Regions from separate parts of the Streptomyces sp. RLA131 genome, predicted to be linked through region 1. Evidence: riboswitches for the same ligand, from Rfam matches in the RefSeq annotation. Region 1 holds a riboswitch; each other region holds the start of a gene.
The links. A riboswitch is a leader RNA that binds a small molecule or an ion and turns the genes downstream of it on or off. The one in region 1 is predicted to bind cyclic di-AMP.
Positions count from the first base shown of each region.

Region 2: another riboswitch for cyclic di-AMP. It lies ahead of RWE79_RS21795 (M23 family metallopeptidase); the one in region 1 lies ahead of RWE79_RS35670 (transglycosylase family protein).
Region 3: another riboswitch for cyclic di-AMP. It lies ahead of RWE79_RS23880 (C40 family peptidase); the one in region 1 lies ahead of RWE79_RS35670 (transglycosylase family protein).

Region 1 covers NZ_JBWDOQ010000002.1:7,680,548-7,687,396, forward strand. Annotated here, with positions in the region: gene RWE79_RS35660 (aldo/keto reductase) at 71-1,081, opposite strand; gene RWE79_RS35665 (cytochrome P450 family protein) at 1,212-2,432, opposite strand; cyclic di-AMP (ydaO/yuaA leader) riboswitch at 2,801-2,974, shown strand; gene RWE79_RS35670 (transglycosylase family protein) at 2,977-4,155, shown strand; gene RWE79_RS35675 (SAM-dependent methyltransferase) at 4,371-5,183, shown strand; gene RWE79_RS35680 (putative bifunctional diguanylate cyclase/phosphodiesterase) at 5,180-6,849, shown strand, end outside.
Region 2 covers NZ_JBWDOQ010000002.1:4,590,392-4,597,240, reverse strand. Annotated here, with positions in the region: gene RWE79_RS21815 (helix-turn-helix domain-containing protein) at 1-189, shown strand, start outside; gene RWE79_RS21810 (DUF397 domain-containing protein) at 186-395, shown strand; gene RWE79_RS21805 (DUF6313 family protein) at 404-1,543, opposite strand; gene RWE79_RS21800 (DUF6227 family protein) at 1,812-2,609, shown strand; gene RWE79_RS21795 (M23 family metallopeptidase) at 2,700-3,824, opposite strand; cyclic di-AMP (ydaO/yuaA leader) riboswitch at 4,070-4,210, opposite strand; gene RWE79_RS21790 (extracellular solute-binding protein) at 4,440-5,840, opposite strand; gene RWE79_RS21785 (caspase, EACC1-associated type) at 5,837-6,849, opposite strand, start outside.
Region 3 covers NZ_JBWDOQ010000002.1:5,021,294-5,028,142, forward strand. Annotated here, with positions in the region: gene RWE79_RS23870 (C40 family peptidase) at 1-828, opposite strand, end outside; gene RWE79_RS23875 (hypothetical protein) at 1,159-1,512, shown strand; gene RWE79_RS23880 (C40 family peptidase) at 1,590-2,702, opposite strand; cyclic di-AMP (ydaO/yuaA leader) riboswitch at 2,711-2,857, opposite strand; gene pcrA (DNA helicase PcrA) at 3,032-5,482, shown strand; partial or broken gene RWE79_RS23890 (M23 family metallopeptidase) at 5,553-6,272, opposite strand; gene RWE79_RS23895 (alpha/beta fold hydrolase) at 6,847-6,849, opposite strand, start outside.

The sequences.
Region 1 (6,849 bases):
GTTGGCTCCCCGCGCCCCGCGCGTACGCCACCCCCGCGCGGGGCACGGGTCCGTCCACGACGGACAGGCCCTACGGGATCCCGACGCCGCCGGCCTGCGAGACGCGGTCGATCTCGGCGAGCTCGCCCTCGGTGAGCGGCGCGGAGTCGATCGCGGCGAGGTTCTGGTCGAGCTGGGCGACGCTGCTCGCGCCGATCAGGACGGAGACGACGCGGGGGTCGCGAAGGACCCAGGCCAGGGCGAGCTGGGCGAGGGTCTGGCCGCGCCGCTCGGCGATCTTGTTGAGGTCGCGGAGCATGGTGAGCCGCTGCTCGGTGAGGGTGTCGCGCCTGAGGAAGTGACCGACGGCCATGCGGGAGTCGGCGGGGACCTCGCCTCTCAGGTAACGGTCCGTCAGCAGGCCCTGGGCGAGCGGGGAGAAGGCGATCAGGCTGGTGCCGGTCTCACCGATGGCGTCCAGGACGCCGTCCTCCAGGCCGCGGTTGAGCATGTTGTACGCGGACTGGTGGATCAGCAGCGGCGTGCCCAGCTCGGCGAGGATCTCCGCCGCCCGGCGGTGCTGCTCGGCCGGGTAGTTGGAGATGCCGGCGTACAGGGCCTTGCCCTGCCGCACCGCGGTGTCCAGGGCGCCCATGGTCTCCTCCAGGGGCGTGTCCGGGTCGAAGCGGTGGGAGTAGAAGACGTCGACGTAGTCCAGGCCCATCCGGCCCAGCGACTGGTCGAGGCTGGCCAGCAGGTACTTGCGCGAGCCCCATTCGCCGTACGGGCCGGGCCACATGTCGTAGCCGGCCTTGGTGGCGATGAACAGCTCGTCGCGGTACGGGCGGAGGTCGGCGCGGAAGTGGGTGCCGAAGTTGGCCTCGGCGGAGCCGTAGGGCGGGCCGTAGTTGTTGGCGAGGTCCAGGTGGACCACGCCGCGGTCCACGGCGCGGCGGAGCACGGCGCGTTGGGTCTCCAGGGGGGCGGTGTCGCCGAAGTTGTGCCACAGGCCGAGGGAGACGGCGGGCAGCCGTACGCCGCTGCGGCCGCAGCGGCGGTACTCCATGGAGTCGTAACGGTCGTCGGCCGCGAGGTAGCTCACGCGAGGGCTCCAGGGATTGCTGTTGGAAAATGTGCGGGATTGTGAGCCTACCGGCCCGGCGCTGGAGAATCCATGACGCGCGGCGGCCCGCCCGTCAGGTGGCGGCGGGTTCGTCCTCGTTCGCCGCCCGCTACCAGGTGCAGGGCAGGGTGCGGTGTCCGTGCGAGATGAACGAGCTGATCGGCCGCAGCTCCTCCGGGGGTACGGCCAGTGTGAGGCCGGGGAACCGCGCGAACAGGGCCGGTAGCGCGATCTCCGCCTCCAGCCGGGCCAGCGGCGCGCCCAGGCAGTGGTGGACGCCGTGGCCGAAGGCCAGATGCTCCTTGCCCGGGCGCGCCGCGTCGAAGCGGCCGGCGTCCTCGCCGTGGACCCCGGGGTCGCGCCCGGCGGCGGCGTACGAGGCCAGGATCGCGTCGCCCCGGGCGATCAGCACGCCGCCCGCCTCGATGTCCTCGACCGCGTAGCGCAGCGGCAGATGGGCCAGCGGTGCCTCGGTGCGCAGCGTCTCCTCGATGACGTCCGCCCAGCCGACCTGCCCGGTGCGGACCAGTTCCAGCTGCCCGGGGTGGGTGAGCAGGGCATGGACGGCGTTGTCGATGAGGTTGACCGTGGTCTCGTGCCCGGCGGCGATGATCAGCAGCAGGGTGTCGAGCAGTTCGGACTCGCTCAGCGCCGATCCGTCCTCCGCGTCGTGGGCGGCGATCAGGGCGCTGGTCAGGTCGTCGCCGGGCTCGGCCCGCCGGGTCGCGGCCAGGTCGCGCAGGATCCCGTACATCCGGTGGTAGTTGGCCATCGACTCCGCCGGGGTGAGCGAGGTGTCGAAGCCGCGGTCCACGCAGGTCCGCAGTCCCTCGCGCAGTCGCTCGGGCACGCCCATCAGCTCGGTGATCACCTGGATGGGGATCGGATAGGCGAAGGAGGCCCTCAGGTCGGCCGGGGTTCCGGGGGGTGTGGCGGCGAGCCGGTCGAGCAGTCCTTCGGTGATCTCCTCGACACGGGGGCGCAGGGCGGCGGTGCGGCGGGCGGTGAAGGCGGGGGCGACCAGCCGGCGCAGCCGCCGGTGGTCGGCACCGTAGGCGTTCAGCATGCTGGTCACGGCGACCCAGACGAACAGTGGCCAGTCCTGCGGTATCGCGCCGTTGATGAAGGCCGGCCAGTGCCGGCGGGCGTCCTTGGAGACCCGGGGGTCGGTGAGCAGCCGCTTGAGCAGGTCCTGGCTGGTCACGGACCAGGCGCGCACCCCGCCCGGCAGTTCGATCAGGGTGACCGGACCGCGCTCGCGTAAGCGGGCGCCTTCCGCGTGGATGTCGGCGCCGGTCGGATCGAGAACCACGGGGGGCTGAGAAGTCATGACCAAGACATGCGCCGCGGGGCCACTTTCCATGCGTGACCGGATGAGTCGGGGCAAATCGCCCACGGGTGACGGGTGTCACTCATGAAATACCGTACGGAACACCCCTGTCGCTATCTGTCCACATTAACCCCATTCTGTGACTCCATAAATTGATCGAGTTACGGACGGTCAGCATTTTGTGCACACAGAGCGGACACTTCTCACCTAACGTCATCGAATTCTAAGATCAAGTTGCAGTCCTCTTGATCCTATGTTTGGACACCTTGCTCTGGCCGGACACCGTCGTTTAGCTTCGCAGTCCCGCAGGTCAAATGCCTTCGGGATTCTGTCGGGCGGAACGCCGAATCCTGCCGCCGCCCGGTGGCCAACACTGAACGCTCAGGGCAGGAGCGGGGGACCCAGGTAATCGCCGTAGCCGGAGGACCGGAACGGCTTGGGGTTAAGTCGCAGTGCAGTGCCGTTTGTTCCGGCCTGCCTGTGGCCGGGCATCTCCAGCCCGAACCCGACAGCTTACCTCGCAGGCGCCGGAGAGGAATTCCGCATGCCCGCAAAGGGAAAGCACCGTCGTGTCCGCGCAAACCGTTTCACCCGGATCGGCGTTGTCGCCGGCACCACCGGTGCGGCCATCGCGCTCCCCATGGTCGGCGCCACCGGCGCCCGCGCCGCCTCGGTGAGCACCTGGGACAAGGTCGCCACCTGCGAGAGCACCAACAACTGGAGCATCAACACGGGTAACGGCTTCTACGGTGGCCTGCAGTTCACCCAGAGCACCTGGGCGGGCTTCGGCGGCACCACGTACGCCCCCCGTGCCGACCTGGCCACCAAGGCGCAGCAGATCGCCATCGCCGAGAAGGTCCTGGCGGTCCAGGGCCCGCAGGCCTGGCCGGTGTGCGGCCCCAAGGCCGGACTGACCCAGGCCATGGCCGACACCTCCTCCGCCCCGGCGGCCTCCACCCCCGCGGCCGCCCCGAAGAAGGCCACGGAGGCCAAGGCCCCGGCCGCTTCCTCCCCGGCGTCCTCCTCGAAGTCCACCGCCAAGACCTACCGGGTCGCCGGCGGCGACACGCTCTCCAAGATCGCCGACGCCCAGGACGTCGCCGGTGGCTGGCAGGAGCTGTACTCCGACAACAAGAGCGTCATCGGCGGCAACCCGAACCTGATCTACCCCAACCAGGTTCTGACGCTCGGCCAGAAGGCCGCCGCCTCGACCGCCAAGACCACCAGGTCCGCGGTCGTCACCCCGCGCAAGAGCACCGCCCCGGCGACCACGTCGTCCGCGGCCAAGTCCTCCTCCGCCGCCCAGAGCAGCGCCTCCGGCTACACCCGCCCGGTCGACGGCGCCATCCTCGGCACCGCCTACCGCACGGCCGGTGCCATGTGGTCCAGCGGCTACCACACCGGCCAGGACTTCGTCGTCCCGACCGGTACCCGGGTCAAGGCCATCGCCAACGCCACCGTGGTCTCGGCCGGTTGGGGCGGTGCCTACGGCAACCAGGTCGTCCTGCGGCTCGCCGACGGCAAGTACGCCCAGTACGCGCACCTGTCCTCGATCGCGGTCTCGGCCGGCCAGTCCGTCTCCGAGGGCCAGCAGCTCGGCCTGTCCGGCGCGACCGGTAACGTCACCGGCCCGCACCTGCACTTCGAGATCCGCACCTCCCCGAACTACGGCTCGGACCTGGACCCGCTGGCCTACCTCCGCGCCCACGGTGTGAGCATCTGAGGCAGCCCCGTCAGGGCGTGACTTCAGAGCCTGGCTCTCAGTCAGGACCCATGTGCCTGTTCCCGCGGCGGCGGGGACAGGCACATGCCTTTGTCCCGTGACCGAAACGGACCTGATATTTCCGTTTGTTGTTCCCTCTCGAACTGGCGATCAGTAGCCTGACTGCGCACTACTGACTTTCTGCCGAACGCCTGACGAGCTGGAGACAACAGATGGTGGAGCGTCCCGCCTGGGCACCGCAGGGCATCGACGTGTCGGTGCCGAGCGTGTCCCGCATCTACGACTACTACCTCGGCGGTTCGCACAACTTCGAGGCAGACCGGGAAGCGGGACGGCGGGCGATCGAGGTCTTCCCCGGGCTGCCGAAAATCATGCAGGCGAACCGGGCGTTCATGCGCCGCGCCGTCAGACACGCAGTGGACCAGGGCGTCACCCAGTTCCTCGACATCGGCTCCGGGATACCCACCTTCGGCAACGTCCACGAGGTCGCCCAGGCCGCCAGCCCCGGCGCCGCCGTCGTCTACGTCGACCACGACCCGGTCGCCGTCGCGCACAGCCGGTCGGTCCTGGCCGGCAACGAACGCGCCGACATCGTCTCCGCCGACCTGCGCACCCCCCGGGACATCCTCGACAGCGAGGCGGTCGGCCGGCTCCTCGACCTCGACCGTCCGGTGGCCCTGCTGCTCGTCGCCGTACTGCACTTCCTGGAGGACGCCGACGAGCCGCGCAAGGCCGTCGCCGAACTGCGCGACGCGCTCGCCCCCGGCAGCCTGCTGGTGCTCACCCATGCCTCCACCGACGGCGGCCCCCGGCTCCCGGAGCAGGGCGACCGGGTCGAGGGCGTCTACCGCAACATCGGCTCCCCGCTGGTGATGCGCTCGCGCCCCGAGGTGGAACGTTTCTTCGAGGGCTTCGAACTGGTCGACCCCGGAGTGGTCGCCATGCCGCTGTGGCGTCCCGACGGCACGGACGACGACGCCGACCCGGTCATCCACACCGGCTTCGCGGGCGTGGGGCGCAAGGCGTGACCACCGCACCGGGCGAACCCGACGCCCTGCGGCGCTTCGCGGCCATCTGGAGCCGCGCCATCTACCCGGCCACCGCCACCTCGATGACCAGCGCCGAGTTCGAGGACTACCTCATCCCGCTGGCGCAGAGCCTGTCGGACGCGCTGCGGGCCCAGCCCTTCGACCCCAGACCCGGCGCCGGGACCGGGTCCGCACTGGTCGCCGCACACTGCACCGACCCCGACGCGCTGCCCCGCATCCTCGGCGTCGTCGACGCGTATCTGCTGCTCTACTGCCCGCCCGGGACCGCCGTCCCCGCCGACGAGGCCCGCGCCCGGTGCGGCCGGCTCCAGCACTGGATAGCCGCCGGATACGCCCGCAGCCTCCGCGAACGCACCCTGGCCGAACAGGAGGCGCTCTCCCGCGCCGCCCTCGCCGCCCGCGCCGAGGCCGAACAGGCCCTCCACGAGAGCGAGGCCCGCTTCCGGGCCGTCTTCGAGGGAGCCTCCATCGGCATCGGCATCGCCGACATGGACGGCACCGTCATCGACGTCAACGACGCCCTCACCCGGATGTTCGGCGGCATCGAGCACCACGTACGCAGCCGCAAGGTCAACGACTGGGTGCATCCCGACGACGGCCCCGGGACCTGGGACCTGCAACGCGAACTGGCTCGCGGCGAGCGCGACGACTACAGCATCGAGAAACCCTACTTCCGCACCGACGGCACCCCGGTGTGGACCAATCTGACCGTCTCCCTGCTGCGGGACTCCGCCGGCACCCCGCAGTACATGCTCTCCCTGATGGAGGACATCACCGAGCGCCGCCTCCTGCACGAGCGGCTGCGCTACGAGGCCACCCACGACGCGCTCACCGGCCTCGCCAACCGCACCCTGTTCTTCGAACGCCTCGAACAAGCCCTCGCCGCGGGCACCGGCACCGACGGGGACACCGTCACCGCTCCCGCCCGGATCGGCCTGTGCTACCTCGACCTCGACGGCTTCAAGGACATCAACGACAGCCTCGGCCACGCCGTCGGCGACCAGCTGCTGGTCGCCGTCGCCGACCGGCTGCGGGCCTGCGTCACCTCACCGGGACAGCTGGTGGCCCGCGTCGGCGGCGACGAGTTCGTCGTCATCGCCGCCAATCCCGCGAGCCCCTCCGACGTGGCGGCCCTGGCCGACCGCATCCTCGCCGCCCTCGCCGACCCCATCCACATCGAGGGCCGGGACCTGTCCGTCCGGTGCAGCATCGGCATCGTCGAGGGACCGGCCGCCGCCCTCGGCCCGGCCGAGGCGCTGCGCAGCGCCGACATCACCATGTACCGGGCCAAGGCCGCCGGCGGGAACCGGTTCGCCCTGTCCGACCCGGACGCCGACGCCCGCGCCATCACCCGCCACGGCCTGGTCAACCGGCTGCCCACCGCCCTGGAACGCGGCGAGTTCTTCATCGAGTACCAGCCGCTGGTCGACCTCGCCGACGGCAGCGTACGCGGCGCCGAGGCCCTGGTCCGCTGGTGCCACCCGGTGCACGGCACCCTCGGCCCCGACCACTTCATCCCGCTCGCCGAGAGCACCGGCCTGATCGTGCCGCTGGGCCGCTGGGTACTGGGCGAGGCCGCCCGCCAGGCCCGCGGCTGGCAGCTCCCGGGCGACACCGGGCACGGCCGGCCGCTGCGGGTCAACGT
Region 2 (6,849 bases), 3.1 Mb from region 1:
GTGATCCTCGGGGGTCCCGAAGCGGCACTCGACGTGGTCTACCTCGACCTGCACACCGGCGCCCTGTTCCTGGAGAAGGAGCACGAACTGGATTGCTACCGCAGGGCATTCGACTACCTGCGCGCGCAGGCCCTGGACATCACCGCCTCCACGGAGATGATTCGGCAGGCCCGTGAGGAGATGCGGTGAACGGCGTGGGAGCGACCTGGTTCAAGTCGTCGTACAGCGGGGGCGCCAACACCGAGTGCGTGGAGGCGGCCTTTGTCGTGGAGGGCATCGCGATCCGGGATTCCAAGGAGCCGGGCGGGCCCGTGCTGCGGTTCGGTCGCCATGCCTGGTCGGAGTTCGTCTCCGTGGTGGGTGAGTCCGGCCCGGCAGGCTTGCCGCGTCCGTAGGCCGGGGTTCACCGCCAAGGCCCCGGGGCGCGCGTAGGGGGGTGTGCGCGGGGCGTGTGGGGGTGGGGGTGGTGGGTGGGCCGTGTCGGCGTCGTGGTGGGGGCGTTGAGCACTGGGCCGGGGTGCGTACGTATTCCTGTACGCATTGGGCGCGGCGCTGGCGTTACCGAGCGGTGAGGCGGGACCACGATGATGCGTTGGCTGGTGATGGCCGGGGCGAGCTGTGGGTTGGCCGTGCTCGCGGTGGCGGGTGGGCTGGCGTTGTTGCCGCGGGGTACCGCTGAGGCCGTGGAGGGGGCGGCTGTGGGGTGGGTGGTGCTGGGGTTGGCCGGGTTCCTGTTCGGGGTGATGGCCAAGCGGTCGCGGGGGCGCGGGCGGTCATGAGGTGCCGTCGTCGTCCCGGCCGCGGCGGGCTCGCCGGCTGAGGAGTGAGCGCAGGCGGCCGAGAATCTGTTCCTCCTCGGGGGCCAACGCGTCCGGGGTCCGCGGGCGGGGCTGTTCCCGTTCCCGTTCCTGTTCCTCCCGGTAGTGGCCTTGCAGAAGCTCTGGGCCTGCCGTACGGCTTCGACCCGGCCGAGGCCGCCGAGCTCCTCGGTCCGCATGGCCTGGGCGACGGCCACCTCCCAGTGGTCCTGGGCGCGCTTCCAGTCGTTCTTGTGGGCGATGCGTACAAAGTGTTCGAGGAAGTCCACGTCGCTGGGCGTGCCGTGGAAGTAGTTGCCGAGCCGGGCTATCCGCACCGGAGGGTGCAGGCGCTGGTGCAGCTTGCGCTTGCCGAAGATGAACACGGACCGGCTGGAGGCGTAGCCCTTGCCCCCGGTGATGCGGTTGTCGATGAGGTGGCCGGCGAAGCCACCGATGACGGCGGGAATGACCAGCCAGCCGGCGAAGGAGAGGATCCAGGGGAACAGGGTCCGGTCCTTGGCCGCGGGTGAGTTGCCGATGAGGGCGTTGTACGCGACGCTCCAGCCGTCGGCGATCCAGGTGGCGACGTAGAGGCCGAGGGTGACGGCCACGGTCAGCAGCCCCCAGTCGATGATGAACTGGACGACGCCGGACAGGGCCTTGCGGGAACGGAAGATGCGGCGCAGCCCCTCGCGGAGGGTCGGTTCCGGTGGGGGTGTCAGCGCGGGCGGCAAAGTGGTCATCGTCAGCTGTCGCCCCCGCCCCGAGTGACCGGCTCTCCCCTGTCCGTGGCGGGATTCCAGCCATGTGACGGGTGGTTCAATCCGCTTTTCGGCAAGCGGGAGCGGCGGGCGGCGCACGCCGTGGGCGCGCTTACCGGGGGCCTACGCGTAGTGGGGGACGATTTTTCCGTGGAGTGGCTTCGCGGTGCGCGGTCGGACCATTACGCTGAGTGCCCAATATCAAACGGGGACGTGCGGGGGCGGGACGAGACGGTGAGCGGAGGACCGTATGGGGAACGCACGACCGGGTGAGGCGGGTCCTGGGCCGGGGCCGGGGCGGCCGAGCAGTGGGGAGGAGGTGCAGGTCGGTGAGTTGCTGGCGCGGGCGCAGAACGCGTTCGAGGTGGCTGACGACGTGCTGGAGCGGTTGACCACCGCGTTGATGGCCCATACCGAACTGGCCTCCTTCCGGCAGCGCAAGGGCCCGCCGCAGAAGTTGAGCCGTCGGACGTTGCGGCACAACTACCTGCTGGCGGACGGCAGTAGCCTCAGTCTCTGGGAGATCGAGCACAACACCGGGCCGGGCGGTGACCGGCGGCACGAGGTGTACACGGATCCGGAGTTCCTCGCGGCCGCCCAGTATCTGATCGACAGCCGCTTCGGCGATCCGAGCCCGGAGGAGCTGGAGGCGGAGACGGCGGAGTGGCTGGCGCGGTTGCCGGAGCTGGCCGCGCTGGAACTGCCGCAGGGGCCGCGGCAGTACTCCGAGGACCGTTCCGCGGAGCACGCGTGGCGGGTGCTGCGCCGGGCGGAGAACGCGGACGCCCCCGGGGAGCGGATACGGCGGTTACTGCTCTCGGCGATCGGCCACGACATCGCGTACGTCACCGGGCGCCATCTGCGGGCCGGCGGGCGGGTGGTGGGCTGGACGCTGTACGAGCACGCCTTCCTGCTGGCGACCGGCGAGGAGATCAGCCTGTGGGAGGTCGAGCACACCATGAACCCGGAGGGGCGGCCGGTGTGTGAGGTGTACGACGACGAGCGGGCGGCGTGCGACGCGGCGGATCTGCGGCTGGAGGCCCTTTAGGCCCCGTCACCCGCCAATACGACGGTACGACGTGAAAGAGGCGGGCTTCCCCGGATCGGGGTTGCCCGCCTCTTTCATGGTTCGGGTCGACTAGACCGACAGGCCCTTCGAGCGCAGCCACGGCAGCGGGTCGATCGGGTCGCCGCCGCCGGGGCGGACCTCGACGTGGAGGTGGGGACCGGTGACGTTGCCGGTGGCGCCGACGCGGCCGATGGTGTCGCCGGTGGCGACCTTGCCGGAGGTGACGGTCATCGAGGAGAGGTGGCAGAACCACAGCTCGGTGCCGTCGGGGAGGGTGAGGATGATGCGGTAGCCGTACGAGCCAGCCCAGCCGGCGGAGGTGATGGTGCCGCCGTGGATGGCCTTGACGGGGGTGCCGGTGGGGGCGGCGAAGTCCTGGCCGGTGTGGGTTGAGGCCCACAGCGAACTGGTCTCGCCGAAGCCGGCGGTGAGGGTGTACGAGGCGACCGGCTTGACGTAGCTCTTGGCGAGCTCGGCCAGGCGCTTGGCCTCGACGGCCACCTTGGCGGCGGCTGCCGCCTTCTTCTTGGCGGCGGCCTCGGTGCGGACCTTCTCGGCGGCCGCGGCCTTGGCGTCCTTGGCGGCGGCGAGGTTGTCGGCGGCGGCCTTCTGCTGGGAGGCCTGCTGGAGGATCCGGGTGCGCAGGGACTCGCCGGCGTTGATGTCCAGGTTGCCGGCCGGGTCGGCGGCCTGGGCCTCGTCACCGCTGTCGATCAGGGTGCCGATGCCGGGCAGGCTGTCCACCTCGGGCAGGTCCGGGAGGGACACGGCGAGCGGGTTGTGCCCCTCGGCCGTGGCGACCCCGCTGCCGACGCCGAGGACGGCGACGGCAGCGACACCGAAGACGGCCGAACCACGGCCGAAGGTGCGCTGCTTGGAGACGCGGTGACGGCCGCGTACGGGGGCCGTGGACTCGCGGGTGGGGTTCCAGGTGCCGGGGCCCTCGTCGTGGCCCTGGCTCTGCTCGTAGCCCTGGTCGTCCTGCTCGGGCTCGAAGTGCGACTCGGGCGCGGGCTGCGGCTGCGGCTGCCGCTGCGCCTGCGCCTGGGGCTGCGGCTGCCGCAGGGGCGCCGTGCCGAAGGCGGACCACTGCTCGGGCTGCTGAGCGGACTTGGACTCGGGCTTGGGCTCGGACTTGGACTCGGGCTTGTGCTCGGCCCTGGGCTCGGACGGGCGCTTGGGAGCGGCATCCATCAGACCGGCGGCCGCGGCCGCGTCACGCAGCTCCGCCCAGCCGGCCGCCATGTTCCATTCGCCGGTGTCCCAGCCGTCGACGGCGTTCTTGGTGGGGGCTGCCTGCTCTGTCGCGGGGGGCGTCCAGCCGGCCGCCATGTTCCACTCTGCGGTGTCCCAGTCGGGGTTCGCGGTGTAGTCGTACCCGTCGTACTGCTGGGAATCCGGTATGAGGGCAGGCTTGTTCGACGCCACTCGGGCGCGCTCCTTTCCTTCCTTCTCGCCTACCGGGTTAGCTGACGGGTTCGGAGCAGGAAGGTCTCCTACGGGTCTGCCGGAGCAGATCCGATTCACCCCAGGGTGTTGGTTCCCCGGTTCCCGCGGACGGGATTCGGCAAGCGCGCGGTTGCCGTCTGTTCGGCGGCGGGACGACCGCGCTGCGTTATCGAACGTTAATAGAGGCGCAGGGGAATTCCAAGCCGCTTCGGGCAGTTCACAGCTGGAATCTATACGCATGGATCCCGCAGAAGCGGGCAAAAGGGCGCCAGCACTGTGACTCGCGGGAGATCTGAGGATACGTCAGCCGTGACCCGCGAGCGGGTGGACGGTCACTTCGTGTGACGGTCGGCTGGTGGGTCAGCGTCCGCCCAGCGCTCTGGCCAGGCGTTGGTCGAGTCGGCGGGCGGTCGCCTCGGGGGTGGTGTCCTTGTCGTCGGCGTGGGTGACGAGCATGAGATGCACCTCACGTTGGAGCAGCCGGCTGAAGGTGACGTAGTGCGCGGTCGCGGGGCGGGCGCGGGCCTGGCGCAGGGCGCACCAGAGCAGAGTGGTGTAGCCGGGTCTGCGGCCCCCGGGTCCCCGGGAGGGGGTGGACTCGGAGCCTTCGCGGACCGGACGGTCGTAGTACCAGGCGGCAGGGTTCGCGGCGGTGCAGTCGGTGTCGCTGGTTCCGTACGCGGACTGCCGGGCGGGGGCGAACCCGGCCTGCAGCAGGGCACGCTGGCGGGTGCGGCCGGTGAGGAAGCGGATCAGGTCGGCGGCGTCGTCCTGGCGGGCGCTGGTGGCGGCGATACCGAGGCTCTGGCCGCCGAGGACGGCCGTGCCCGGGAGCCGGGCCACGCCGAACCGGGTGGAGGGGGCGAGTCCGGCGTCCAGTTGGTTGTAGGCGTAGGGCCAGTCCCGCATCAGGATGCTGGCGCCCTGCCGGAACTGGGCGAGGGAGACCGATTCGTCGGCCTCCAGCGATTCGGGGGCCAGGCTGTTGGGCGAGTTGATCCGGTTGAGCTCCTCCAGCCCCTGGCGCAGGGCGTCCTGGCTGCCGGTGTAGCGGCCCTGCCCGTCGACCAGGTTGACGCCGACGCTCCAGAACGCCTCCAGGGTGTTGACGGTCAGTCCCTCGTAGGCGCGCAGCTGGGTGGTGTACGCGGGCAGGCCGATCGACCGCACGGCGGCGAGCAGGTCGCTGACGGTGGTGTATCTGCGCAGGTCCTCGGGGCGGCGGCCGGCCTTGGTGAGGAGGTCGTCGGTGCGGTAGTAGAGCAGCCCGACGTCGGTGTTGAAGGGCACGGCGTAGGTGCCGCCCTTCCAGCGGCCGGCGTCCGCCGCCTGCTGGAGGAAGTCGTCGTCCACGAGCCCGGGGTCGAGCCGGCGGATCAGCCCGCCGTCGGCGAACTCCGGGATCCAGGTGATGTCGAGGTTGACGACGTCGTACGTGGCGGTGCCCGACTGGAGGGCGCCGACCAGTTCGCTGCGCTGGTCGTCGGAGGCGCGGGGCAGTTCCACGAGCCGGGCCGGGCGCCCGGGGTTGCGCCGGTTCCACTCGTCGATGAGCCGGCGGCGGATCCCGCCGCCGGTGGTGCCGGTGGAGGTGGCGGAGGTGGTGAGGTCGGCCCCGCTGGCGACGATCAGGGGGCGCGAGGTGTCGGGGGGCGGCTGCGGGGCGGGGGCGGGGGTGCTGCCGCAGGCGGTGAGCAGCACCAGCAGGGCGGCCGCCCGTATGCGTCGGGGCAGCGCCGCGCCGTGCGGGGCGCCGGTCATGAACGGCCCGCGGTGAGCTGGGCGATGGTGTCGGCGAGGGCGGTGGACAGGTCCTGGGAGGTGTCGATGCAGGCCCCGCCACGGGCGGTGACCTCGGTGTTGAAGGCGAGGTCGCAGCCGGTGTCCTCCAGCGACACGACGACGACCGGGACGGCGGTGTCCGGGGCGTCGGCCCGGGGGCTGTTGGGGCTGTCCTCGTCGTCGGTGATGAGGACGAGCAGGGGCGTACGGGCCCCGGAGCCGCCTGAGCCGCCTGAGGCGCCGGAGTCACCGGAGCCGCCGGAGCCGCCGGAGGCCGAGCGGGCGGCGAGGCTCTTCGTGAGCCGGCTCAGCGCGGTGGTGACGGGCGCGTCGCGCCGCACGGGGCGGAGGGCGCGGACGGCGGTGGCCAGCCGGGCGTCGCTGTGGGTGCCGAGCGGCAGCAGGGTGGAGCCGGGAACCGCGGTGATGCCGTATCGGTCGTCGCCGGTCAGGGACGCGGCGGCGCGGGTGAGTACGGAGCGGATGGTCGCGGCGTCGTCGCCCCCGTACGCGGAGCTGGACACGTCGACGGCGAAGACCACGTCGCGCCGGGTCCCGGCGGCGCCCCGGTAGGCGTCCAGGAGGGCGTCGACCCGGCGCTGGTCCGGGGGTGTGCCGCCGGTGCGGGGGTGGGCGGCGAACGCGGCGCTGTTGAGCGGTTCGCCGGGTCGGGGGCCGGCCGTGCCGTGGCGGAAGCCCTGGGCGGCCAGGGCGCGCTGTCCGGCGGCCGAGGTGAGCCAGTCGCCGAGCCGGTCGACGGCCTGGTCTCGGTCGGCGCGGTCGGCCCGGCCGGTCTCCCAGGTGACCGGTACGTAGGACAGCCGCAGCGGCGGCACGTCGCTGGGGTAGTAGGCGGCGTACGAGTCGCCGGTGTTGCTCAGGCAGGGGGGACGGGAGTCCAGCTCGGGGGTGTCGAGGGCGGCGGCGGTGGACTCGGCGACGAGCAGGGCCAGTTGCTGCTGCGGCGAGGTGCCGCGGGCGAGCCGGG
Region 3 (6,849 bases), 2.7 Mb from region 1:
CAGGCCGGAACAGTCGTAGGCGGAGGGGCCGGTGGCGCCCCAGACATAGGGCAGGCCGAGGGCTCCGTAGGCGAAGGAGACGGCCTGCGCGGCGCGGGCGTTGGGGGCGGCCTCCGTGCCGGCCTGGCTCCCCGGGCCGGACAGGGCGCCGCGGGCCCCGCCGGAGACGCCGCGGGTGGCCCGGTAGCCCGGGGAGGCGGCGTCCAGGGCGGTGCGCTGGGCCCCGGTGAGGCGGTCCAGGATCTGCTGGGCGGCCTTGAGCTTGGACTCGACGGCGCGTTTGTGGGCGCGCAGTTCGGTCCGGGCCCCGCGCAGGGTGGCGAGTTCGCCGTCGGCCTCGGTGCGCAGTTGCCTGACCTCACGGCGCTGCGCGGTGAGGGTGCGCAGGGCGGCGGACTGGCGGCCGCCGAGCTGGTCGATGAACTGGGCCCGCTCCAGGTACTGCGCGGGGGTGGAGTCGAGGGCGAGCTGTACGGCGGGGTCGATGCCGCCGGAGCGGTACTGGGCGGTGGCGATGGAGCCGAGACGGTCCCGGGTGGCGTTGAGACGGCCGGTCCTGCGGGCCAGTTCGTCCTGGAGGCCGTCGATCCTCGTCAGGGCGGCGTCGGCCTTCGCCCGGGCGCCGTTGTAGGCCTCGGTGGCGGTCTCCGCCTCCTCGTACAGCCGGTCCACCTGGGCCTTGGCCTCGGCTGTGGTCAGCCGGGGCTCCGCGTGGCCGGTCTCACCGAGCAGGGCCACGGACGCGGCACCGGCCATGGCGATGGTCGCGGCGGTGCGAGCGGTGGAGCCGGCCAAGGAGCGCTGCTTGGGCCTGCTGTGCGACGGCACGTACGCCTTCTCCCTTCCTAGCCGCCGTTGACCGCGATCCGGCGGCGGCCGCACGGGGGGCGGCCGCCGCCGGATCCTCGGCGGGGGCGGCCGTGCCGGCGCTTGCTCGCCGGCAGTGGGGATCGGCCACCTGGAGGAGGACGCTAAACCTGCCCGTCACCCGGGGGCGGGCAGGAGCGCGGGACTGCTTTGATTCGTCCGGTAACCGACCGGGGATGACCGCTGTTCGACGGGCGTTCCGCCCGTTCGCCGACCGTCTGTGACCGATGAGGTGATTGAGGCACACCTGGGTGTCGGGGGCTGCTATGGGCCTGGCTATGGTCCTGTGCCATGGACGTACTCATTCACTTCGTCGTCGGCCTGCACATCATCGGCATCGCGGCACTGCTCGGCGGCTTCCTCACCCAGATGAAGGCCATGGGGCGCGGCGAGGCCCGCTTCGTGCCCGGGATGCTGCACGGCGCACTGACGATGCTGGTGACCGGTGCCCTGCTGGTGGGCCTGAACCAGGCCGACGACCAGCCCGTCAACAACATCAAGATCGGCGTGAAGCTGGCCGTCCTGGTGGTGATCCTGGGCCTGGTCTACGTCAAGCGGGACGAGGAACGGCAGCCGGCGGCGGTTTTCGGCGCGGTGGGCGCCCTGACCATCGCCAACATCTTCATCGCGGTGCTGTGGACCTGAGCCCGGTCGGGCCCGGCCGGGCCCGCCGCGGGGCCGGGCCCGCCGCGGGGCTGTGCCGCCGCGGGCCCTTCGTCCGCTCAGGCCATCCGGGCGTAGCCGACGATCGGCATCTCGCTGATCGGCGCGATCTTGACGACCGTGCCGGTGTGCGGGGCGTGGATCATCTGGCCGTTGCCGATGTAGAGGCCGACGTGGCTGATGCCCGAGTAGAAGAACACCAGGTCCCCCGGCTGGAGGTCGGACGCGCTGACCTTGGTGCCGTAGCTGTACTGCGCGGCGGCGGTCCGCGGGATCGAGACCCCGGCGGCGGCCCATGACGCCTGGGTGAGCCCCGAGCAGTCGTAGGAGTTGGGGCCGGTGGCGCCCCACACGTACGGCTTGCCGCGCTGGGCCTGGGCGAAGGCGATCGCCTTGGCGGCCTTGGCGCTCGTGCTGCTGCTGGAACCGGTGCTCGTGCTTGTGCTCGTACTGGCGCTGCCGCTGGTCGAGGAGTGCACCGTGGCCGCGGCCTTCGCCGCGGCGGCCTGCTCCTGCTTCTTCTTCAGCGCCGCCAGCCGCGCCTTCTCCTTGGCGGTGAGGCCGTTCAGCAGCTTCTGGGCGGCCGTCAGCTTCTCCTGGACGGCCTTCTTCTCCTTGCTGAGCTCCTTCTGCGCGGCGTCCAGCTTGGCCAGGCTCTCCACGGCCTCGCCGCGCTGCTTGGCGACCTCCATCTGCTGGGTGCGGAAGGTCTCCAGCGCCGTTTCGGTGCGGCCGGACATCCGGTCCATCACGTGCGCGTTCTCAAGGAGTTGCTGCGGGTCGTTGGCCAGCAGATAGGTGGTCGTGCTGTCCAGGCCGCCGCTGCGGTACTGGGCGGCCGCGTACTCGCCGAGCTGGTCCCGGGTGTCGTTGAGCTTGGCGGTCTTGCGGGAGACCTCGTCCAGGAGCTTGTCGGCGGCGGTGCGCTGCTTCTCGGCCTTGTCCTTGGCCGCGTTGTAGCGCTCGGTGGAGGCCTCGGCCTGCTCGTAGAGCTTGTCGACCTTCGCCTGGACCTTCTTGATGGCCACCGTGGTGCTGCCGGCGCTGGGTGCCGCGCTCGCGCTCTCCCCGAAGAGAGTGACCGTCGCCAGTGCGGCGGTCGTGAGCCCCACGGCCGCACGCGGGCCGGGGGCGGTGAGTATGCCGGTGCGGGGTTTGCGGTGGGTCGCCAAGGCAGGCGGCTCCTTCCGTTGACCGCTTACCGGGTTAGCTGTCGGGTTCGGGCATCGGAAGGCCGCCCTACGGTCCGCGAAGGACCGATTCACCCCAAGGTCGTCGTACGTGGGTCCCCGGCTCCGGCTCGCGCCGGACTCAGCGAAGGCGGCCCGTGACGGCACGGTCACCGCCGGAGGAGCGGGCCACCTGATGCGGAACCGTAATCAACGGGAGTGGTCCTTGGGAAGACTGATGTTCGATATGTCCGGAAACCCATGTGTGACCTCTACCGTACGTACACGTTCCGGCAGGGACTGTCGGTGGCACGGCCTAGACTCGGGAGGCGATGAGCAGCCTCTTTGACGACAGCTTCCTGGCCCACCTCGAACCGGCCGACGGCCCGCCTCCGCCCCCGGAGGAGACGCCCGCGCCGGAGCCGGTTCCGCACGACCTGTTCGGCGGTCACTTCGACGTGCCCGTCGAGCGGGACGCGTACTACCGCGACGGCGCCCACCGGCCGGTACTGGACGCCGCCGCGCTGCTCGAAGGGCTCAACGAGCAGCAGCGCGCGGCCGTCGAGCACGCGGGGGGCCCGCTGCTCATCGTCGCGGGCGCCGGTTCCGGCAAGACCCGGGTGCTGACCCACCGGATCGCCCACCTGCTGGCGACCCGCCATGTGCACCCGGGCGAGATCCTGGCGATCACCTTCACCAACAAGGCCGCCGGCGAGATGAAGGAGCGCGTCGAGCAGCTGGTCGGCCCGCGCGCCAATGCCATGTGGGTGATGACCTTCCACAGCGCGTGCGTGCGCATCCTGCGGCGGGAGAGCAAGCGGCTCGGCTTCACCTCCAGCTTCTCGATCTACGACGGCGCCGACTCCAAGCGGCTGATGGCCCTGGTCTGCCGGGATCTCGACCTCGACCCGAAGCAGTACCCGCCGAAGTCCTTCAGCGCCAAGGTCTCCAACCTCAAGAACGAGCTGATCGACGAGGAGACCTTCGCCGGCCAGGCGGAGAACCCCTTCGAGAAGAAGCTCGCCGAGGCGTATGTGCTCTACCAGTCCCGGCTGCGCGAGGCCAACGCCCTGGACTTCGACGACATCATCATGACCACGGTCAACCTGCTCCAGGCCTTCCCCGACGTGGCCGAGCACTACCGGCGGCGCTTCCGCCACGTACTGGTCGACGAGTACCAGGACACCAACCACGCCCAGTACACCCTGGTGCGCGAGCTGGTCGGCACGTCGGAAGGCGTGGAGGATCCGGCCGAGCTGTGCGTGGTGGGTGACGCGGACCAGTCGATCTACGCCTTCCGCGGCGCCACCATCCGCAACATCCTCCAGTTCGAGGAGGACTACCCGCAGGCGCGGACCATCCTGCTGGAGCAGAACTACCGCTCCACGCAGACCATCCTCACCGCCGCCAACGCCGTCATCGAGCGCAACGCCTCGCGGCGTCCCAAGAACCTGTGGACGGAGTCCGGCGACGGCCCCGTCATCACCGGCTATGTCGCCGACCAGGAGCACGACGAGGCGCAGTACATCGCCGACGAGATCGACCGGCTGACGGACGCCGGGGACTCCAGGCCCGGCGATGTGGCGGTCTTCTACCGCACGAACGCCCAGTCCCGGGTCTTCGAAGAGGTCTTCATCCGGGTCGGGCTGCCCTACAAGGTCGTCGGCGGGGTGCGCTTCTACGAGCGCAAGGAGGTCCGCGACGTCCTCGCGTATCTGCGCGTGCTCGCCAACCCCGAGGACACCGTGCCGCTGCGGCGGATCCTGAACGTGCCCAAGCGCGGCATCGGCGACCGCGCCGAGGCCATGCTGGAGGCACTGGCGCTGCGGGAGAAGATCTCCTTCGCCGCCGCCCTGCGCCGGGTCGACGAGGCCTACGGCATGGCCGCGCGCTCGGCCAACGCGGTGAAGCGGTTCAACGAGCTGCTGGAGGAGCTGCGCACCGTCGTGGAGTCCGGCGCCGGGCCGGCCACCGTCCTGGAGGCCGTGCTCGAACGCACCGGCTACCTGGCGGAGTTGCAGGCCTCGACCGACCCGCAGGACGAGACCCGGGTGGAGAACCTGCAGGAACTCGCCGCCGTGGCCCTGGAGTACGAGCAGGACCGCACCGACGACGAGCCGGGCACCCTGGCGGACTTCCTGGAACGGGTCGCGCTGGTCGCCGACTCCGACCAGATCCCGGACGGCGAGGAGGGCGACGGCGGTGGCGTCATCACACTGATGACCCTGCACACCGCGAAGGGGCTGGAGTTCCCCGTCGTCTTCCTGACCGGCATGGAGGACGGTGTCTTCCCGCACATGCGCGCCCTCGGCCAGACCAAGGAGCTGGAGGAGGAGCGCCGGCTCGCCTACGTCGGCATCACCCGGGCGCGTGAGCGGCTCTACGTCACCCGCTCCACGATGCGCAGCGCCTGGGGCCAGCCCTCGTACAACCCGCCGTCACGCTTCCTGGAGGAGATCCCGGAGACGCTGATCGAGTGGAAGCGCACCGGCGGTTCCTCCGCTCCCTCGGCCTCCGCCTCCGCGGCGGCGGGCGCCGCCGCGGGGATCTTCTCCTCGCGGTCCGCCAAGGCCGGGCCGAGCGGCTTCGCGACCCGGCGGGTCGCCAAGGAGCGTCCGGTGGTGGCGCTGGCGGTCGGCGACCGCGTCACGCACGACTCGTTCGGGCTGGGCACGGTCGTCGGAGTGAAGGGCGCCGGGGACTCGGCGGAGGCGACCGTCGACTTCGGCGAGGAGAAGCCGAAGCGGCTGCTGCTGCGGTACGCGCCGGTGGAGAAGCTCTAGGGGCAGGGCAGGGCAGGGCAGGGCAGGGTCGTGCGGTGCGGGCCCGGGCCGGGCTCTGCGGGGCTCTGCCCTAGCGGGGGTCGAGACCCTTTTTGATCAGCCACTGCAACGGGTCGATGGCCGCGCCGCCGGCGGGCCGTACCTCGAAGTGCAGATGCGGGCCGGTGGAGTTGCCCGAGTTGCCGGAGTAGGCGATGACATCGCCGGCCTTGACCGTGCCGGAGCGGATCTTGGTGCTGCTGAGGTGGCAGTACCAGGTCTCGGTGCCGTCCGGGGAGGTGACTATGGCCATGTTGCCGTAGGCGCTGTTCCACTGGGTGCGGACGGTGCCGTCGGTCGCCGCCATCACGGGGGTGCCGTAGCTGACCGGGAAGTCGATGCCGGTGTGCACGGACATCCAGTTGACGCCGGCCTGGCCGAAGTAGGCACTGAGGCCCTTCTGCGTCACCGGGAGCAGGATCTTGGGGCGGGCGGCCTCCTTGGCGATGGCCTCCGCCTCCTTCTTCTTCCTCTCCGTGGCCTGGCGTTCCTTGAGGTCGATCCGCTCCTGCGTACGGCTGGCGCGGTCCGCGAAGTCGTCGGCGTCCCGGCTCACCCCGGCGAGCTGCTGGTCGAGCTTGGTGGTGGCGGTGGTGGTCGCCGCGTCGGCCCGGGTCTTCGTGGAGCCGGAGCCGGCGCTGCTGCCGGTCACGGTGGCGGCCGCGCAGGCGGCGACGCCCATCACGGCGACGGAGGGGACGGCGACGGTGAGCAGGGCAGAGCGCTTCGCGGGGCGGCGGCGCCGGCTGCGGTTGGCACTGCGGGGCCCGGCGGGCGAGGGGATGAGTACGGCGGCCGCGGGTTCCGCTTCGCATTCCGGTTCCGGTTCCGGTTCGTACTCGGGCTCAAATTCCAGCTCGGCTTCCGGCTCCGGCTCGTAGTACGCCTGGATGTCGGGCGCGGGCTCGGGCTCGGGTACGGGCTCGGGTACGGGCGTGGGCTCGGCGTACTGCTGGTACTCGGCGTACGCGTACTGCTGGGGGTACTCCTGGTACTGCTGCTGATAGGGCTGCTGCTGGTACTGCGGATACTGCTGGTACTGCTGGTACCCGTTGGTGTCCCAGCTCTGGGGGTAACCGTTCGATCCGAAGAGCGGATCATCGTCCGCGTAGACGGCTCCCACGGGCTGGTAGGAGGCGGTCGCATAGCCGCTCTCGTACCCGTAGGTGCTGTACTCCGGATCGTTCACCGCTTCTCTTTCGCCTCGGCAGCAGGAGAATTAGCGGCGACTGTATCCCCCTGTGGGGGACGGGGACAATCTTCGGCAGGTTTCGGACCTCCGCAATGCACTGTGTTCGATACGGTTTCGAGCGTCTTCGGCGTCCCTA